3 regions of the Paenibacillus sp. ATY16 genome follow, and region 2 is predicted to be linked to each of the others. Evidence: riboswitches for the same ligand, from Rfam matches in the RefSeq annotation. Region 2 holds a riboswitch; each other region holds the start of a gene.
The links. Region 2 has a riboswitch for ZMP and ZTP ahead of CFI03_RS29545 (DJ-1/PfpI family protein). Riboswitches for the same ligand answer to the same signal wherever they lie in the genome.

Region 1 (5,308 bases), on a different contig from region 2:
TACCTTCGACGACGTGACCTTCGCTTACGATCCTGGCGTCAACGTCCTTCAGAACCTGAAGTTTGACGTAAAGGCCGGCGAAAGCATCGCGCTTGTAGGTCCTACCGGCGCGGGCAAAACAACCGTCGTCAATCTGATCTCTCGCTTCTACAATGTCACCGACGGCAGGATTCTGATCGACGGGAATGACATTGCGGACGTGACGCTCAAGTCGCTGCGCAGCCAGATGGGTATTATGCTTCAGGACAGCTTTATTTTCTCGGGCACGATTATGGACAATATCCGCTACGGCAATCTGGACGCGACGGAAGAAGAAATTATTGCCGCAGCCAAAACCGTATGCGCCGACGATTTCATCCGCGAATTCGAGCATGGCTATATGACCGAGGTGAACGAACGCGGTTCGAAGCTTTCCCAAGGCCAGCGCCAGCTCATCTCGTTCGCCCGCACGCTGCTCGCGAATCCGCGCATCCTCATTCTCGACGAAGCTACTTCGTCGATTGATGCCCAGACCGAGCGCCTGCTGCAGAAGGGTCTGAACGAGTTGCTTAAGGGACGGACTTCGTTTATTATCGCGCACCGTCTGTCCACGGTTAAGAACTGCGACCGGATTATGTACGTAGCCGACAAAGGCATCGCCGAAGCCGGCTCGCATGACGAGCTGATGGCCCAGCGCGGCCGGTACTACAAGCTGTACACGGCTCAGAAGATGGAAGCCATGTAACAACGCAACGCAAAGCAAGGCCCCCGATCGGAATGGATCGGGGGCCTTTTCTATTATCGCGATAACTTGATAAGAAGCTTTTTCGCCGATTCGGTTTCGACCGTGATTTGGTAGCGCTCTTTTACTGCTTCAAAATAAATGCTGCCAGTCTCCTTGGAAGCTACGGTTTTCTCCCAGACGGTCTCGTCATCATGGCTGACCTTGAGGATAAACGTTCCCTCCTCCGAGGACGCCTCATACGGGATGCTTACCGTACCCGCTTCCGCGACGGAGAAATCATCTACCTTGTAAGTCCCTTTCAGCGAGCCGATCTTTAAGCTCAGCTTCCCGTTAATCTCGGTTTTTACGGTTGAGACGGCTACATTGGTTCCATCGGCATATTTGGACGCGACATTAATGACAACAACCGTCATAATGAACAAGGCTAAAAAGATCCAAAATCTGAATTTGGATTTAGACTTACCGATTCTCAAAATATATAACCCCCTGGCATTTTTGTCCGTCGGACAATAATTCGCCAGGGGGCTTGCAATCCCTCTTCTTGCCGTTATTTTGCCGATACGGTTCCATCCTCGTTAACCTTCACGTTGAATGAAATCTTGTTCAGCTTCGAGTATGTCGTTTCGTTATAAGCCTGCTCCCGCAGAATCGGTCTTGTATTATCGATTTTTACCGGCGTGATTTTACTGCTCACCTTATCCCCGTCGAACGTTAAAGTAGCAATCATGGAGTCGTACGCTTTATTTGAACGCTGCGTTGGGGTGAACACAAAGTTGCCGAGGGAATAGAAGATCGGTTTGCCCTTGTACGTCTCAATCCCCTGCAAGCAATGGCTGTGGCTGCCGATGACGGCATCTACCCCCGCGTCGATAAAAGCTTTCGCATACGTTCTCGCATAGTCCTCCGGGTAATCCTGGTATTCGTTATTCCAGTGAATATAGATAACCGTTATGTCCGAATATTTAACGGCGTTCTTAACGTAACGCATCATCGCGTCAAAATCGTAACCAGAGGCGATACCCGCCTTGTTATCCCCCGCATACCAGCTTGGACCCGAAAGCACCCGGCTGATGCCAACGATCGCTACCTTCTTCCCATTGACCTTCTTGGTGTAGGCGGTAAACGCCTCGTCGATATTGCTGCCGGCGCCGGTATGTCCAATCCTGTATTCGTCCAGATATTCTATCGTGTCGGTCAGCGCCTCCACGCCGTAGTCCAGCGTATGGTTATTCGCAACGGATACTCCGTCAATTCCGGAGTTTACGATCGCTTGCAGCGTTTTGGGAGCGGAACGGAAGGTGTACGTCTTGATCGCCTTTTGCCCGCGTGTCGAGATCGGAGTCTCCAGATTGGCGAAGCTGATGTCGGAGCCGGATAACAGCCCGCGTACCTTTTCAAACGGGTAATTCAAGCCATATTTATCCATGTTCGCCGCAACCTTCCCGTCCAGCAAAATATCCCCCGCAAAGCTGATCTCGATCGGCTTGTCCTCTGCGGCAGCCGGCTTTGCCGAAACCGCTGCAGAAGCGGCAGAAGAAGCTATTGCCGTCACATTGCCCGCCGCCTCCAGATTAAAGCCCAGAAAAAGAAGCAAAGCCATTACGTATTTAAGCACGGTCATTCGCATCGTACCCTCCATGGAATCTATGTATCTTCCAGCCAAAGACTACTAATGTGTATGCCGGAAGGAAGAAATAGATTACTAGAGGGAAAGACTTTTCTTTCGTTCAAACTTTTGATACAGTAAGAAAAATAACGTTGCATGCGACTGGCGAAAAAAGTGGAATCAACCACGGGGGAGCATGCAGCTTGGACGTTCCGTTCGCCTGGGAAAAGTATCTGAGGACAGACTCGCGTTTTTCGCGAGCCTTCCGCAGGTACTTTTTTTCGTTCATGAACAAAACGGCATGGAGGGATTGGAATGACGAAGCTCTTGAAAGCGAAGGAAGCAGCAGATCAGGTATACGAAGAAATAAGAACGAAGGTCGAAGAATGGAAGCGGATTGGGGTTCAGCCTCATATGGCGACGATTCTGGTCGAAGGAGATCCCGCATCCGCTTATTATGCCGGGGCCAAGCAAAAAATCGCAGAGAAGCTAGGCGTAGCGTTTACTCTCCACGCGTTCCCGGCAGGAGTTGCGGAAAAAGAGCTCCTTCAGCTTGTTAACCGATTGAACAATGATCCATCCGTTCATGGCATTATGCTGGAGCTGCCCCTGCCCCGGCATCTGTCGGCAAGCACCATTGAGAGGGCGATCTCCCCGTTGAAAGACGTGGACGGAGTTACGCCTGATAACAAGCTTGCTACGGTAACGGGTGACACCGGTCTCTATCCGGCTACCCCCCAATCCTGCATTCGTCTTCTGAAGCATTACGGTTTTACGCTTGAAGGCAAGAACGTAACGCTCGTGGGACGCGGCCAGACCGTCGGGCTGCCGCTGTTCCATATGCTTCAGCGCGAGAACGCCACCGTAACGGTCTGTCATTCGCGCACGCCGGATATCGCTTCCCATCTGGGCCATGCCGAAATCGCCTTCGTCGCGGTTGGCCGTCCAAGCGTCGTTACGCAGGAGATGGTTCATCCCAACCTCGTCATTATAGATGCCGGAATCAATGAAACGCCGGAGGGTAAAATGATTGGCGATGTTGCAATCGGCGTTCAATCAAGCGCAGCGGCGGTATCCCCCGTACCTGGCGGGGTCGGAACGTTAACGACGGCTATCCTGTACGAAAATCTGCTGAAGGCTATTGACCTTCAACTCGGGGAGGACAAATAGATGACTGCAACGATTTCGTGGGATGATTCCATCCGTCATTTTCTGGAGCAAGCCGGCAGCGCTAGTCCTACGCCGGGCGGAGGAAGCGTAGCCGCATTGATTGCTGCGCTTGCAGCCTCGATGACTTCGATGGTCGGTAACTTGACTCAAGGTGAAAAGTTCGCCGATGTTCAATCTACTATTGTTGAAGTCATAGAGAAGATGCGTCGCTTAACGACAGAATGCGAAGAGCTGCTCCAGGCGGACATCTCTTCTTTTAATGGATACATGGATGCGCTAAAGCTGCCAAAGAGCTCCGATGAAGAGAAACTTATACGCAAAAACGCGCTTCGCGAAGCTGCGATTCAAGCGATGGATGTTCCTCTGCGTCTCATTGAGGTGTGCCGGGATGGTCTGGTATTTACCCGCCGCATTGCGGAGTCTTCCAACAAAAACGTCATCTCCGATCTGGGGATTGGAGCGATTTTGTTCGAAGCTGCCGCGCAGTCCGCAATGCTGACGATCGAGATCAATCTGGCCTCCTTAAAGGACGCGGAGCTAAAGCAGCTCTACTTGGACAAGGTAGCCTCGCTAATGAACGAGATTCGGGAACTGAAAAGCAGCTCCCTTCAAATAACCCGTAATCGCATCCTCGGATAAAAAAACATGAATATTCTATCGCACGAAAAGAAGACGCGCAGGCGAATCCCTGGCGTCTTCTTCTATTTTTTATTTAGACGACTTGTCTTTTTTCCCGTTAGTCTTTAAGACAACGTCATAATCGTAAGGCACGCTGCTCACGGTGCCTTCAGGCGCGGCGTAAGTCGTCATCATAATAATGCGGTCGTATTTAGAACTGTGGAGCATGTCGGCAAGCTCGACGCGGCTCGACTCTGCCATGTTGATCGGGTCAGGCACCCGGATAACCTTAACCTGGTTGCCATGCTCCTTGTCCTTCTGCTTATCGTAGTTTTTCATAAGGCCAATGAACTCCACCTGATAATTGACGTATTGGCCAATCGTCTGCTCCAGGCTCTTAAAGCCGGAGGTATCCGTCATCGGATCAATGACGGTTCCGTTCAGCCTCAGATTGGATAAATACCAGCCTGCTTCGTTGTAGCCCCAGTCCGTCAGGTAACGGAACCCAAGCAGCACCTTTTTGCCGGCATAAGCGGACAGATCAAAGGTCTCCGTCTTCCAGCCTTCGGAGCTGCCCGTGAAGCCCGGCAGATTCGCTGCCGTCTTCGGATAGCCTCCTTCGACCAGATCGCTCCGCGTATCCTCGTTGGACAGCGAGGTCCAGGTCTTTCCTCCGTCTTCCGATATTTGCACCACGCCGAAATCCCATTGCTCCTCGATATTATAGCTGGTATCGAAGCTGAGCTCCGGTGTTGCCTGACCGGTCAGATCGAGTTCCCTGATGAGGAAATTGTCCGCCTGGTCGCCTTGATTGCTCCATAGGACCGTCCCTCTTTCGGGATCCTCTACGGGTATCCAGTTGGTGCGCAGGAAGTCGAGTCCCTGGAAATAGAGATGATCAATTTTGGAGTCGGGCTTAAGCACCTTAAAGTCCGTTCCCCATGCAGGCGTAACATTGTCCGACTTAACCGAAGAAGCAAAGTCGGGAGCTAGATCAATGGAATTAAACTTGTAGGTGGAGGAATCCCCCTTATAACCGCTGTCGAGCACAACGGCCGTCATGTAGTCGGCATATAAGTCGGCGAATGACTTATTGATTCCCGCTTCGGTCAGCGCAGCTTCCACACCGCTAATACCGGTATTAGGGTTATGGAACAAGGTTCGTATAAACGACTCACCGTAATGATCAT
Region 2 (5,308 bases):
ACAGCAGGATGACTAAGGGAATAACGAATCGCCAGCTGCGACAGGCTCCGTCCTTCCGATGTCAGTTGCTCCAATTGCCTGCGAAGCTCAAGAAGCTCATCGAGTTCATAGTCCAGCACGCCTTTGGACGGCTGGCGGTTTGCCGCAAGCGCGCCGCTTGCAACAGGCCCACGCGCGATCAGGCTTAGCCCCTTTTCTTCCAGCAACGGGAGCACCGTTTCCTCTGCCCGCCGGTCCACGATGCTATACTGATTCATAACGCTAACGATGGAAGACCGCGAAGCATACTCCCGAATGACATTCGGACGGATCGAGGAAATGCCGTATTCCCGGATTACGCCCTCCCGCTTCAATTGCTCGAACGCTTCGATCGTCTCGTCAATCGGATCCTCGATCGTCCCGCCGTGCAGCTGGTACAGATCGATGTAGTCGGTTCCCAGCCGTCTAAGGCTGTCTTTCACGGCGGATAAAATATAGGCTTTCGACGGATCCCAAGCCCAGCCCTCCTGTCCGGCTATTCTCCGGTTGCCGACCTTGGTCGCCAGCACCACCCGCTCACGGCGTCCCCGGATGGCCTTGCCGACAAGCTCTTCGTTCCGGCCGCTGTCATACAGATCGGCTGTATCCAGCAGAGTAACTCCACGCTCCAAGGCTTCATGAACAAGGGAAATGGCCTTCTCTTCATCCGTACCCAGCGACATGCAGCCAAGTCCGATCTCCCCTACATATAATTCCGAACCGCCCAATTGATTTTTTCTCATAGCAGATTTGCTCCTCCGTTATCCAGATTAAAGTTTAAGCGCGTTTACTTTCTTCTGCATCCTCCAGCAGCCATATCCCAATACGCCGAACAAGAGCAGATATAGGACTGTCACCGGCAGGCCTATCGTCCAAAACCTGTCGCCGCTGAGGAAGTTTCGCAGATTAACCATATTGGCAAGCATGATAATCAAATTAACGAGCATCATAATGGCCATTACCCTTTGCATTCTTTTGTACAGTTGAATCAGCGAGTCCCGGTCCGTATAAAGCCGCGGTTCTTCCCCTGGCTGCCACTCCCTGCGAAAATAATGCCAGAGCGAGCCGTAAGAGCTGACATACTCCCAGCCTGCGTCCCGATACAAATCAATATACTCCTGAAACTTGCTGCTTCCAAGCCCTTGCCCCGTCTGATAATCCAGCCTGTACGTATACCGGACCGATTCATCCTTTGCGAAGAAGCTGCTTGCCATACTCGCTTTCTTGAAATGCAATCCGTCACGGGACATCTCGTTAATCCACTTCTCTTCTTTCTCAAAGTCCCAGCTCATCGTCAGCCGATTCCGCTTAATCAGCTTGTCGCTCATACGCCTCACCCTTTCTTCGTAATCAGAGCTTGCCGCCCTACGTTCAGAAGCTCTTCCAGTCTTGCGATCTCCGCTTCGACTACCAGCATGCCGTTCTCCGTAATGGCATACATTTTGCGGCGCGAGTCCGCTCCCTCCGGAACGGGATATTGCTCAATCAGCCCTTTGCCCAGCAAGGTATTAAGCGCCGTATATAAAGTGCCTGCACCAAGCTTTACGCGCCCGCCGCTCCTCTTCTCGGTATCCTGCATAATGCCGTATCCATGCGATGGCTCCGTATAGAGAACGATCAGGATATAATAAAACGCCTCGGTAAGCGGCAGCATCTCTTTCATGTCTTTTCATCCTTCCCACCACTCGAACTATATCGTCTGTCGATATATCTTATGCTTATATATTAAGTCTCGATATATCGACTGTCAATATAGTTTGTGGAAAATTTATCAAAACAAATCTCACAAAAAAAAGAACATGCCGTGAGTCTCGACATGCTCTGATAGGTTTCTTTCATCATTGCCAAAGTGCATCAGGAATGCTCTATTGGCACCCAATCGTATTCCATTAGTTTTGCGGTATGCAAGGCTCTCTCCTCGCCAAGAAGGCGGCTGATGACATAGAGGGACATGTCTATGCCGGCCGAAATGCCGGCAGACATTATTATTTTTCCGTTATCCACATATCTGGCGGTCTCGGATATTTCGGCGGATGCCGGTGCAACCTGCCTCAGCTCATCGGTTGCAAGACGATTCGTCGTCAGCTTCAGCCCTTCCAGCACTCCCGCCTTCGCAAGGAGCAGCGCGCCCGTGCAGACGGATAGCAGAAGCTCCGACTCGTCAGCGCATTTCCCGATCCAATCGGTCAGCACCTTGTTGTGCATTTCCTGACGGGAGCCCCAGCCGCCGGGGATAAGCACGATATCGGGCTTGGGACAGTCGTGAATGGTATAGGCCGAATTGACGCTCAGATTGCCTAAGGCCGTAACGGGACTGTTATTCTCCGCCACGGTGAACACATGGAAATCCTGCCCGCGATTGCTGCCCGTAATAAACACTTCAAACGGTCCCGTAAAGTCCAGCACTTCCACGTTGTCGTAGATCAGAATAGCTACATTTCTCCTCTTCTGCATCCGCTTCATCCTCCCCAATAAAAAAGAGCATCGCCTCTCTTCACGAGAAACGATACTCTGCCCAGGCGTACGGCTCATGACATATGTGCTCCCTCGTGGTTCTCCACGTTTACGCCAGTCACACATACCAGATATTTACTTTTATCATAAACCGGGCATATGCGCGGGGCAAGTTAAATTTCGCGGAAACAAATAAGGACATGCTGACGTCTATGTATGGGAATGTTCAAAGTAAAATTAAAGGCAGGAACAAAGGATAGGTGGCTATGAAGCTAAAAAGATGGCAGAAAAGCACCGCGTGTATACTGCTGCTCTTCGTGATCGCCGGTGTATTGGAATATAAGGGCATCATTTGGCATAACAACCTGTTCGCGTCTAAATACAAGGTTCGGGGAATCGACGTGTCCCACTATCAGGGCGAGATTGATTGGGGCAAGGTTGCCGGCAGCGGCAAATGGCGGTTCGTCTATATCAAGGCAACCGAAGGAAAGGATATGACGGATAAGGACTTCAAATCGAATTGGGAGCAAGCAAGAAGCCAAGGGATGAGGACCGGCGCTTATCATTTTTTCACGACGCAAAGCACCGGCGCCCAGCAGGCGGCGCATTTTATCGAAGAGGTACCCAATGAGTCCGCCAACCTCCCGCCTGTTATCGATATCGAGATTGCTCTTGATAAGGATGTCGCCCGCATACAGCGGGAACTGACCATCCTCTCCAGCGATCTGGAGGAGCATTATAAGCAGAAGCCTATCTTGTATGTCACTTACGATACCTTTAATACTTATATAGCAGGCAGCTTCAAGGATTACGAAATCTGGATCAGGGATATCGTCAAGCATCCGCGTTTACGAGGAGACCGCAGCTGGTTATTCTGGCAATACAACAACCGGGGTCATATCCCCGGCATCGATGCGTACGTCGATATTAATGTTTTTAACGGAGACTACGAGCAATTTAAAGCAAGGTTTGAGCGCTAAAAAATAGAAGCCGAAACTTCTTGGGAAGCATCGGCTGACGGATTACTTTTCGATTTTATAGGTAAACTTCCACTCGGCCGTATTCCCCGAATACCTGCCGCGGTTCTCCGTCACAACGACCTTCAACGCTTTATTGACGGTTTTTGTGATGGAAGATGCTTTTACCGTATCATTGGCTGAATTGCTATCGGGAATTTTATCCTGCTCTTCGGCATATAATGCTGTCCGTCGATTTCAAGCTCAGGGTGATACTTTTGTTTTTCTGTGCTTCCTTGCCGTTCACGTAAGCCTTAGTCAACCACTCGTTACCGACATGATTATTCTCAATCAGCTCCACGCTGACTAGCGTCACTTTGAATTTGGTTGATTTGTCCGAAGCCGAGACCGGTTGCATAAGCAGCGCAAAAACAGCCGTAACCGCCATAGCTACCTTCAAAAGCTTGCTCAATGCGAATGCCTCCCTCAAATTTTTCCAATAGAGAAATTTCTTCCGGGACGCATGTTTATCCTGCCTCTTTACTATTTTCGCAATAATTAGACTTATTGCTCCGAGGATAACGCCTCCTCGATGGCCAATTCCAAATCGGCTGGCTGCGTCGTTGGCTCGAATCGGGCGATAACCTTACCTTCCCGGTTAACGAGGAACTTGGAGAAATTCCACTTTACGCCGTCTCCTTCATACAGGTCCGGATGATTCTGCTGGAGAAAATCCTTCATCCACAGCTCATCGGAATTGTCCGCATCAAAGCCCCGGAAAGGTGCCTGCTCCGTCAAATATTGAAAGAGCGGATGAACGGATTCACCGCGGAGCTCTACCTTTTCGAACAGCGAGAAGGTTACTCCAACATTGCGCCGGCAATGCTCTTCCACCTCCGCATTGCTGCCGGGCTCTTTGCCGTTGAACTGATTGCACGGGAAACCCAATATTTCGAAGCCGTGCATCCAATATTTTTCGTACAAATGCTGCAGGCCTTCGAACTGCTTGGAATAGCCGCATTGGCTTGCTGTATTCACGATTAGAAGAACCCTGCCGTAAAAAGCAGACAGATGAATAGGCTCCCCATTTATCTCATTAACCTGAATGTCATAGATGGACTTGTTCATCATTAATCCCTCTCCCCTTTTTTATATTTAATCCATCATATAACCAAGAAGCCTATTTGAATAATATATAAAAACAATAATCTTCATAGGCAATTTCAATAAAGTATATATTGGAAAAAAGGCTTATAAAAAGCCTTCTCTCTCCATGAACTTCACAGCTTCTTTCAGAATAATCCGGTCGCGCATCAGCATAAAAAGCTTGGCGTGATTATCGCCGCCGCCCGCCACTGCTTTTTCCATAATATCCAGCGCTTGTGCGGCAGACAGCCATTGAACAGACATTCCGAGCTGTTCTTCGGCTTCGGTGAGAGCAGCCTCACCCGCGCCATGCCGCGCTTTTGCCAGATAACAATGCGAATGCTGCAGAAACCCGTTCCGATTCTTATGCTCCTCCACAAAGCCAAGCTTGCAGAGTACATCCGCTAAGCAACCGGTCTCCTCTTTTATTTCCCGCACAAAAGCTTCCTCGGGGGACTCGCCTTCCTCCATTCCTCCGCCGGGCAGCTTGTAGAGATCAAGCTCGGCCATATACATCATCGCAACTTGTCCATGATCGTTGAATAGCACTCCCCTTGCGGCATAACGCGAGACGATATCCAGATACGCCGGGTCGCCTCCTATAAGATCACTGTCGGTTATCTTTAGGCTTAGCATGATCCCTTATCTCCTTTTTAAACTTAACGGTTCAGGCAACTGATTGCCTTCGTTTTTAAAGGCATTAAACTTCTTGACCAGGTCCAGGTAAGCCTGCT
Region 3 (5,308 bases), on a different contig from region 2:
ATATGTAGTTTCGTGGAACCCGCTTATATATCATGCTGCATTCGCTTTAACTTAATTCATAACACCAAGGCGAAACGGCTATCGCGCTCCAAATGCTCCCCTTTCAAATCATAGAGAACGATTAAACAACGAACAATTCCATTCCTTCTATATCTGCGTAGCGAAATGACTATATCTAAATAAAAAAGAGGCCGTTCCCAAGCGGTCGATTGGACCTTTGGGAACAGCCTCTTTTGCAAAGATAGCTATTAGTATTTCATGTTCGGGTAAAGCGGGAATTGAGCAGTCAGGTCGCGGACCATGCCGGTTGCTTTCGCCAATACCGCTTCGTCTTTCGGGCTCTTCAGCGTCATTGCGATAATTTCGCCGATTGTTTTCATGGCTTTCTCGTCCATGCCGCGGGAAGTGGCAGCCGGAGTACCTAGACGGATACCGCTTGTTACAAACGGGCTCGTTGGATCGAATGGAATCGCATTTTTATTCGCCGTAATGCCGATCGAGTCAAGAACGTGCTCAGCGTCGCGGCCCGTGATGTTCAGGCTGCGCGTGTCAATCAGCATCAAGTGGTTGTCAGTACCGCCGGAAACGATGTTGATGCCTTCCGCAATCAGCGTCTCGGACAATACTTTTGCGTTGTTGACTACTTTTTGCGCGTATTCTTTGAAGGATGGTTGAAGCGCTTCGCCGAATGCTACCGCTTTTGCTGCGATAATGTGCATCAGAGGACCGCCTTGCGAACCAGGGAATACCGCTTTATCGATTGCCGCTGCCCAAGGCTTGCGGCAAAGAATCATGCCGCCGCGAGGACCGCGGAGCGTTTTGTGAGTTGTTGTTGTAACAAAGTGCGCATGAGGCACTGGGTTCGGATGCAGACCTGCCGCAACAAGACCCGCGATATGAGCCATATCCACCATGAACAATGCGCCTACGTCTTGAGCGATTTGGCCAAGCTTCTCGAAATCGATGGTGCGCGGGTATGCGCTCGCGCCGGCAACGATCAAGCGAGGACGGTGTTTGAAGGCCGCTTTGCGAACTTCTTCATAGTTGATTGTAAACGTATCTTCTTCTACGCCGTAAGCAACGAAGTTGTACAGAAGACCGGATGCGTTAACCGGGCTGCCGTGCGTCAAGTGACCGCCGTGTGCCAGGTTCATGCCAAGAACCGTGTCGCCTGGTTTGAGGACGGCAAGGTATACCGCCATGTTCGCTTGCGCGCCGGAGTGAGGCTGAACGTTCGCATGCTCGGCGCCAAAAATTTCTTTCGCGCGTTCGCGTGCGATGTCTTCCACAATGTCCACATGCTCGCAGCCGCCGTAGAAACGTTTGCCAGGGTAGCCTTCTGCATATTTATTCGTCAGGACCGAACCCATAGCTTCCAGAACCGCTTCGCTTACGATGTTCTCGGATGCGATCAGTTCGATGTTGTCGCGTTGGCGCTGCAGCTCAAGGCCCATTGCCTTTAATACTTCAGGATCTTGGTTACGTAAGTTTTCCATTGTGAAAAGCCTCCTAAATATAATTAGTCGCAAGTTCCTGACGTCTGCTCTGACGCCAGGCCGCTGTCTTCCAAGGTGTATACCGCGCGCGCTCCGCCAATCAGCTTAGGCCGCGAAAAAGCCATCGTAACATGGGCTGCGCCAATCGACCGGATGGACGGTCTGACCGGAACGGCAACCCGGCGCAGGTGCATGCCGATAAAGGTATCGCCGATATCGATGCCCGCATGCGCCTGAACCGTCTCAACCAGACAAGCATTAGGCAGATGCCGGAAAGCGTAAGCGGCCATTGAACCGCCTGCCTTCGGAACGGGTACGGCAGCAACCTCATCCAGCCCGTATTTGTCCGCCGCCTCGCGGGGGAGGACAAGCGCCCGGTTCAAATGCTCGCAGCATTGATATACCGGATAAAAGCCCACGTCCTTCCGGACCGCTTCAATGCCTGCATAGATCTGGGCGGCCGTCTCGACCGTTCCCGAAGTTCCGATTCTTTGGCCAAGCACCTCGCTTGTGCTGGTGCCGACAACCAGCAGCTGGCCGGCTCTCAGTCCCCCTGCTACAACAAGTTCCCTTACAATAGTCTCCACGTCGGCTGCAATAGTAATGGTTTCCTTTTGATTGTTCATTGTACATACCTCCTGTGAATACAAAGAATGATCACACGAATCGCTTAAGGATTAATTACACCGATGGCCAGTTAATTAAGCGGTTAATGATAATTCTTGCTTCGAAAGCATGGACCTAAGGATGAACCGTATACTGCTGCTCGATTTCCTTCACTTTCCGGACACGCCCAACGTGGCGATCGCCGCCAGAGAACGGTGTTTCCAACCAGATGCGGACAATTTCCTGCGCAAGACCAGGGCCGATAATACGCTCGCCCATCGCAAGCACGTTTGTATCGTTATGCTCGCGGGTGGCTTGTGCCGAAAACATATCATGCACCAGCGCGCAGCGGATACCAGGAACTTTGTTCGCCGCGATTGACATGCCGATACCCGTGCCGCAAATCAGAATGCCTCGGTCAGCCTGACCGCCGGCCACTCTGTCTGCCACAGGCAGCGCATAATCGGGATAATCCACCGACTGGCTGCAGTCGCAGCCCAAGTCTTCAATTTCATGACCAAGCGATAAAAGAAACGGAACAATTTCATCTTTCAGACGGTAACCCGCATGATCTGCACCAATTGCAATTTTCAACGCAAAACCCTCCTGCTAGTTGTCGAATCATACGGACTTATTATACCTAAAATCCTCAAAAAGACGAAAAAAGAGCATGACATGCTATCACTAGCATGCTGCTCTTTGCCCAGGCGACCGGCCGTATGTTCCGATGCTCCACCGTGGTTACCCACTTCCGTCGCCAGTTACATCGGAAACCGTCTTTGTTACCTTCATGATAGCTTATTCAACCGTGAAAATCAATCAAATATACGCATAAATCGGGCCTATTTCCGGCATGGAATATCATCCCTTTTGAAGCATTTGAAGGAGGGCCTTCAGGCTCTCTTCGATTTCCTTGGCGCAGCTTTCGTACATGCCAAGCGTTCCGCCGAACGGATCGGCGATATCGAAGCTTGGGATCCGGCGCTCCAGCTCCAGAAGACGGGAACGTTCCGCAGTCGACAGCTGCTGGCCTAGCGCCTGCTTCATATGCATCTCCGTATACAGGCGCTCGAGCTCTTCAATGTCCGCCTGAACGGCCGTATCCTGGTTAACGTATTCCTTGAGCGTATAAGCTTTATCCACGGCTTCAGGGAAATAGTTGAGCAAGCCGCGTTTGTGTCCGGCTGTCATCGTCAGAATGAGATCCGCCCATGCAACGGCTTCTCCGCTTAACGCGCGCGACGAGCCGCGGTGCTCGACCGATTTGCCCCGCAGCGTTGTTGCCGCATGCGACGAGATCGGCAGTCCGTCAATGGTAGATACTCCGGCGGAACGAACCTCCAGCGATATCCCCTTCTGCTCCGCCATCGTCCTCAGCATGGCTTCCGCCATCGGCGAGCGGCAGGTATTGCCGGTACAAACAAACAAGATGCGCGTCATGCTGCATTCCCCTTTCTGGTATGGCTGATTCCATTGATGTATTAAAATATAAATAAAAGACCGAAAATGAGCAAGATCGTCCCTCCGAGCGCCTCCCCGTAGCCGCCCAGATTTTCGCTGACCCGGCGCCCAAGCAGCAGTCCCAGTACGGACATTAACCCGCCGAAAAACCCAAACAATAACACCGTCAGCAAAATATCGGCCTCGAACATGCCGAGTGTTACGCCAACGGAGAAGGAGTCGATACTGACGCTGAACGCAAACAAAAACGTTCCGATCGAGGAACGGTAGTCCATCGTTTGGACCGATTCCCCTTTGAGCGAGCTGTAAATCATGTGCCCGCCAAGCAAAAGCAGCAGCACGCCCGCAGCCATCGTCGCAACATGGCCAAGCAGTCCGCTGACAAAATGTCCGGCATATATGCCGCCAAGAGGCATCAGCACATGGAATAACGCGATAATGCTGCTTAACCGGAGCACATCCCGCAGGCGAATCCCCTTCAGCCCGATTCCGATTCCTAACGAAAAAGCATCCATGCCAAGCGCAACCGCCATAATGAGCAGTGTCGCGAATTGTCCGGCATGCAAAGTTGCATCAGTCACGCTATCGCCCCCATGTCCACATCCATTCTTAACCAAGATATGCGGACAAGGGGACAAACATACTACTCTATACGCGGACGATTTGATGCCCCGCCGCTTTCGCCAGACGATTCATCAGAGCAAGTCCGATCCCTTCCTCGGAGCAGCCTTCCGCCCATATGCGCTGCACGCCTTCCGAGTCGAACCGGCGGAGTGCCGCATACAGGTTATGCGCCGCCTGCTCCGGATGCAGCTCGCTGCCGTAACTGAGGATCAGGTCGGCATCATACGCGGCAGCTCTTTCGTCGAAAGTGAGAACACCGGTCTTCACAGGCGTTGTTTTGGCATGATTGAGTTGCTCCTGAATATAACGGACCGCATTCGCCGGTTCGCCCAACACGATCCAAAGATCGCCTTTCGGCGCATAATGCGTATATTTCATGCCCGGCGAGCGCGGCGCCTCCGTCACATCCGGATTCGCTGCCGCTGGAGCATCGATTACCGCCTCCGGCGCGGCGCTCTGCAGCTGCTCGGCCGTAATCCCTCCGGGACGGAGAATACGGATGGTATTCGAATCCGGCAGCTCAATAACGGTTGATTCCAGTCCGACGCCAGTCGCGCCTCCGTCTACGATGCCGCTGATTTTTCCTTCCAGATCCTCCAGCACATGCGCTGCAAGCGTCGGGCTGGGCCGGCCGGAGCGGTTCGCGCTGGGAGCTGCTACCGGACAGCCGGATTGCCGAATGAGGGCAAGCGCGGCCGGATGATCCGGCATCCGGATGCCGACGGTCGCGAGCCCTGCCGTAACAAGCGGAGATACCGCGCCTGTGCGTACCGGCAGCACGATCGTAAGCGGACCCGGCCAGAACTCTTTCATCAGCCGGGTCGCAAGCTCCGGATAAGGAAGCGCAAGCTCCGCCAGCTGATTTTCATCCGCGATATGCACGATGAGGGGATTATCCGACGGTCGTCCTTTTGCCTTGAATATGCCTTCAACCGCCTTTGTGTTCCGGGCATCCGCACCTAGGCCGTATACCGTTTCGGTCGGAAAGGCAACCAGCTCTCCTTCCCGCAGCAGCGCCGCCGCTTCCTCCAATTGTCCGGCCATCGCATCGGCAGGAGCAGCCTCCGCAACCCGCCAAACCTTCGTTGTTGTCATCTCTATCCTTCAATCCCTGCTATTCG

Region 1: another riboswitch for ZMP and ZTP. It lies ahead of CFI03_RS08050 (bifunctional 5,10-methylenetetrahydrofolate dehydrogenase/5,10-methenyltetrahydrofolate cyclohydrolase); the one in region 2 lies ahead of CFI03_RS29545 (DJ-1/PfpI family protein).
Region 3: another riboswitch for ZMP and ZTP. It lies ahead of rpiB (ribose 5-phosphate isomerase B); the one in region 2 lies ahead of CFI03_RS29545 (DJ-1/PfpI family protein).

Annotation. Positions count from the first base shown of each region.
Region 1 is NZ_NMOK02000014.1:244,858-250,165, reverse strand. It holds gene CFI03_RS08065 (ABC transporter ATP-binding protein) at 1-724, shown strand, start outside; gene CFI03_RS08060 (hypothetical protein) at 778-1,197, opposite strand; gene CFI03_RS08055 (CapA family protein) at 1,272-2,345, opposite strand; ZMP/ZTP riboswitch at 2,479-2,563, shown strand; gene CFI03_RS08050 (bifunctional 5,10-methylenetetrahydrofolate dehydrogenase/5,10-methenyltetrahydrofolate cyclohydrolase) at 2,646-3,500, shown strand; gene CFI03_RS08045 (cyclodeaminase/cyclohydrolase family protein) at 3,501-4,139, shown strand; gene CFI03_RS31295 (choice-of-anchor J domain-containing protein) at 4,209-5,308, opposite strand, start outside.
Region 2 is NZ_NMOK02000055.1:44,279-49,586, forward strand. It holds gene CFI03_RS29530 (aldo/keto reductase) at 1-761, opposite strand, end outside; gene CFI03_RS29535 (DUF2812 domain-containing protein) at 789-1,346, opposite strand; gene CFI03_RS29540 (PadR family transcriptional regulator) at 1,352-1,681, opposite strand; gene CFI03_RS29545 (DJ-1/PfpI family protein) at 1,873-2,472, opposite strand; ZMP/ZTP riboswitch at 2,525-2,604, opposite strand; gene CFI03_RS29550 (glycoside hydrolase family 25 protein) at 2,739-3,452, shown strand; gene CFI03_RS29555 (hypothetical protein) at 3,649-3,900, opposite strand; gene CFI03_RS29560 (glutathione peroxidase) at 3,993-4,556, opposite strand; gene CFI03_RS29565 (NUDIX hydrolase) at 4,680-5,210, opposite strand; gene CFI03_RS29570 (hypothetical protein) at 5,217-5,308, opposite strand, start outside.
Region 3 is NZ_NMOK02000004.1:469,032-474,339, reverse strand. It holds gene CFI03_RS05210 (serine hydroxymethyltransferase) at 249-1,496, opposite strand; gene CFI03_RS05205 (TIGR01440 family protein) at 1,520-2,122, opposite strand; gene rpiB (ribose 5-phosphate isomerase B) at 2,238-2,696, opposite strand; ZMP/ZTP riboswitch at 2,797-2,877, opposite strand; gene CFI03_RS05195 (low molecular weight protein arginine phosphatase) at 2,964-3,542, opposite strand; gene CFI03_RS05190 (manganese efflux pump MntP) at 3,584-4,096, opposite strand; gene CFI03_RS05185 (L-threonylcarbamoyladenylate synthase) at 4,212-5,282, opposite strand.